Regions from separate parts of the Aeromonas sp. MdU4 genome, predicted to be linked through region 1. Evidence: riboswitches for the same ligand, from Rfam matches in the RefSeq annotation. Region 1 holds a riboswitch; the other holds the start of a gene.
The links. Region 1 has a riboswitch for cyclic di-GMP ahead of ACE1BR_RS11625 (glycosyl hydrolase family 18 protein). Riboswitches for the same ligand answer to the same signal wherever they lie in the genome.

Region 1 (2,201 bases):
GATATTCATAGTCGATATCGACCCCGTCAAAACCGTACTGACGGATAAAGTTCACTGCCGAGCCAGCAAAGGCGTTGATGCCGTCGGTGTTGACCGAACAGTCGCCCTTGGTAGTGGCGGTATAGAAGCCGCGGGTATCCGCCCAACCCCCGACCGAGATCAGGGTCTTAACGTCCGGATACTGCTTCTTGAACTTCGACAACAGGTTGAAATGGCCCTGGTAGGCGAACTCCGGATCCATCTCGGCTCCCGGCACGCCATCCCAGGTCATCTTGGTCGCCGAATCATCCACCTTGATGGTGTGGCTCTGCTCGTCCACCGCCGCAAAGGCGTAGTTAATGTGGGTGATCTTGCTCCACGGGATATCGCTCACCAGATAGGCGGGCAGACCGTTCTTGCCGGTGCGCCAGGAGGTGAAGTAACCGATAACCCGGCGGGCATGATCATCTCCCATGCACTCGTAGCCATCCGGGCGGTAGATCTGGCGGATATCGCAGGAGAGGTTGCCACCGGTGGGCGGCAGCGCGGCCTCCTCGACAGTGACGTTCACTGCTGCCGACTCGCCGCTCAGATTGGTCTTGTCGGTGGCAACCAGCTTGAGGGCGGCACTGCCCTTGGCATCGGGTGTCCAGTTGACCTGCCAGGGAGCGGCGTTGTCTTCCCCTACCTTCTTGCCATCGACAAACAGCTCGACTTTGGCCACATCGTTGTTGGCATCGGTGACGTTACCGCTCACCGCCACGCTGCGACCCAGCGTCACCTTGGCACCGCTGGCCGGGCTGCTGATGCTCACCTTGGGCGCCTCTGGCGCGACCACAGCGGCGACGTTGAAGCTCGAATCCGCTTCGCTCAGCACCTTGCCATCCTTATCCAGCGCCCGCGCTTTGAGAGCGTGCGCCCCCACGCCCGCGGCACGCCAGCTGGCACTCCAGGGCGAGGCGCTCGCCGTGGCAGCAAGCTTGCCGTCGATGAGGTATTCCACCCGGGCCAATGCCGTGACCGGTCCACTCAGGGTCACCGCCAGCGCTACGCTGGCACCTTCATTGAAGCTGGCACCGGCAGCCGGTGAGCTGACGGCCACGCCGAGCGCTGGTGGCGGCACTTCGCCACCATAGAGCTTCCAAGCGTCAGCCCAGACCACCCCGACCCCGGGTTCATAGTGATAAGGCGAAGCCCCGCACCAACCGGAGTAAGGAAATTCTTTGCATTGATAGAGGGCGCCAGCATTGCTGACAATGTCACCGGCTTTGTAGGCGGTACCGGCCTTGTAGGCGGGGTAGGCTGCCTGTGCCCAAGCGGGCGCAGCCGCAAGGGCGACCAGCATGGCAAGCCTGCCGGGTCTGAAGAGCTGTTGCATATTGTTATCTTCCTTGTTTTGTCTTGGCGTTGGTCACCAAGGCAAAGCACAAGCGCAACCTGCGTGATAGGTGCAGACAACTGGCAATGGACCTGCCACAAAAACAACCCTCACCCAGGGAAACCCCACTATCTCGCTCAAATAACGAGACCGGAAGCATTGCGCCCCGACATCACTATCGGTTTGCCCTTTACCTGGGTTCCGTTAGGAACGAATCCAGTATAGAAAAGTACCACCACCCCCTCAATCTTTATTCTCGAAGAGAATTATTAGCTGCACTCATTCAATCAATCATCCAAAAACGATTAAATTGATAAAATAATCAATTAATTCATAACGTTACCTTGATCATAAAAACATTAACAAAGACACAGGTGTATCCATTTAATGTGCGGTGGCTCACTGGTATGACATGTCTAACATGCAAAAATGCCACCCCCTTGAGCAAAGACTCAAGGCTACGGAATAACTGGCAAAATAATAAAAGGAATAATAATGAACGCTACGCGTAATCTGCTGTCGCTCGCTATTGGGCTGGCGCTGGCATCCCCCTCTGTATTCGCCTATGACTGCCCAACCGATCAAATCCTCCCCATACCTCAACTACGCGCCGACTACCAAGCCGGCAAAATTGCCAAGGCAGAGACCGTCAATCCCAAGGGATCCGGCTCTACCAGCACTGGCACTGAAATAGTCAAAGGGCAGGTCACGGCCATTGTGCAGAAGTTGACCAAGGGCATTTATCTGACCGATACCCAGGCTGGCAATACCCAAGAATCCGCCGGTATTTTTGTCTATCTGCCTGATGCCGAAAAAAAATTCCCTGACCTGAAACCGGGTTCAG
Region 2 (2,201 bases), on a different contig from region 1:
GCCTGGGGGCCCGCAACGTAGCCGATGCAGCCCTGCGCATCGCCGCCTCTGCCGAGCAGACCAATCAGGCGGTGACCAGCCAGCGGGATCAGCTGGCCCAGCTCGCCACTGCCATGAACGAGATGAGTGCCACCATCTCCGATGTGGCCGGTCACGCCGAGAACACCGCCCGCGATACCCAGGAGGCGACCGGTGAAGCCGGACTCGGTAACCGTGACGTTCACGCCAGCGTGCACGGCATCAAGGCGCTGGCAACCGAGGTAGAGCAAGCCACCCATCAGGTCAACCAGCTCAAAGAGGGGGTCATGCAGATCAGCGAAGTGACCGCTGTCATCAGCGCCATCTCGGATCAGACCAACCTGCTGGCCCTCAACGCAGCCATTGAGGCAGCCCGTGCTGGCGAACAGGGCCGCGGTTTTGCCGTGGTGGCCGACGAGGTGCGCCAGCTGGCCAGCCGCACCCGCCAATCCACCGAGGAGATCCAGAGCACCATCGCCCAGCTGCAGCAACGGGCCGTCAGCGCAGCCAATGCCATGGATGCCAGCCGCAAGCTGGCAGAGAGCAGCGTCGATCAATCCCAGCAGGCGGGCCAGGATCTCACCCTGATCGTCAACCACATCCAGCATGTCAGCGACATGGCGACCCAGATCGCCACCGCCGCCGAGCAGCAAAGCATGGTGGCCGAGGATATGAACCGCAACGTCAGCGGTATCAACGACTCGGCACTGGAGATGTCCCAGTCCGCTTCGCAACTGGCCCAGGAGAGCGAGCTGCTGGCAGGCCTCTCCCGCAGCCTGGATGAACGGCTCGCGGTGTTCAAATTAAGCAAGGAGTCCATCACCACCCCCATGATCCCGCCCTCTCATCATGCCGCCAGCGAACCGCGAGCTCGCCACTGACGACCTCTGGTAGTGCCATCTTGCCCTGCAACCTGCCAGCCATGCTGGCAGGTTTTTTTTAACCACAAAACATGCGTAAATTATGCACTTTATACGCACACACAACAGCTCGCAGACTGCAGGAAAAAAAAATAAATACTTATAAAACAATATGATTAATTAAAAATTAAACGGTTTCGGCCGACATTAAAACATTTAACTTTAAATAATTAATCAAATTGATACACAATGGCCAAGGCCGAGAATTCGGCCTGTAAATACCCATCGAGTCAATTGGCAAACTAACCGAAAGGTCAGGACGCAAAGCCTCCGGTCTAAAGACGCAGTGTCCAGGATAGCGGGGTTGCCACCCCCAGGTGTGCATCGGGGAACACTCCGGCCAACTGACTGCTCACATCTATCGAACAGAGGAATGTATGGCAGCAAAAATCCAACTCAGTCACATCGCTGCAGCACTGGCACTACTGGCCAGCGGCAGCGCACTGGCACACGGCTATATCAGCAAACCCGAAAGCCGCAACTACCTGTGCAATACCACCGGCAACACCCAGTGTGGTGCGGTGCAGTGGGATCCCCAGAGCGTGGAAGGCCCCTCCGGCTTCCCGCAAGCGGGTCCGCCAGATGGCCAAATTGCCTCGGCAGGCAACCCGCGCTGGGGCGAACTGAACGTCCAGACCAGCGATCGCTGGACCAAACGGGAAGTACAGGCAGGTCCCTTCGCCATCAGCTGGCTCTTCACCGCCAATCACATCACCCGCAACTGGCGCTACTACCTCACCAAGCAGGAGTGGAACCCCAACCAACCGCTAACCCGCGCCTCGTTTGATCTGACACCGTTCTGCGTCATCGACGGCAACATGGTGCAACCACCCAAGCAGATGACCCATAACTGTACCCTGCCAGAGCGAACCGGCTATCAGCTGATCCTTGGTGTCTGGGAAGTGGGCGATACCGCCAACAGCTTCTACAACATCATTGATGCCAAGTTCAAAGATGGCAGCCAGCCACCGCTAACGTGGACTCAGTCTGGCACCATCTACCCATCCATCAACCTCGCGGTGGGTGACAAGGCGATGACCCGAGTATTCGATGCCAACGGCGAACGCCCGGAACTGCAGACCGTGCTGACCATCGCCAATGCCGAACAGGGCCAAAAGAACAACTGGGCCCACGCCCTCGCCAGCAAGATCAACGCCGAGCAGTCGCAGATCCGTGCCGGTCAGCAGGGAGCCGATGGCCAGTTCAACCCTGTCTATGGCATGAACCCGGTCTATCTGAAGCGCGGCAGCAATCTGGAACGGG

Region 2: linked by a shared signal. The riboswitch ahead of gbpA (N-acetylglucosamine-binding protein GbpA) and the one ahead of ACE1BR_RS11625 (glycosyl hydrolase family 18 protein) in region 1 are both predicted to bind cyclic di-GMP.

Annotation. Positions count from the first base shown of each region.
Region 1 is NZ_JBHFMW010000021.1:154,155-156,355, forward strand. Features, by position in the region: gene ACE1BR_RS11625 (glycosyl hydrolase family 18 protein) at 1-1,324, opposite strand, end outside; cyclic di-GMP riboswitch class I at 1,473-1,555, opposite strand; gene ACE1BR_RS11630 (ExeM/NucH family extracellular endonuclease) at 1,853-2,201, shown strand, end outside.
Region 2 is NZ_JBHFMW010000006.1:180,796-182,996, forward strand. Features, by position in the region: gene ACE1BR_RS04490 (methyl-accepting chemotaxis protein) at 1-899, shown strand, start outside; cyclic di-GMP riboswitch class I at 1,165-1,250, shown strand; gene gbpA (N-acetylglucosamine-binding protein GbpA) at 1,316-2,201, shown strand, end outside.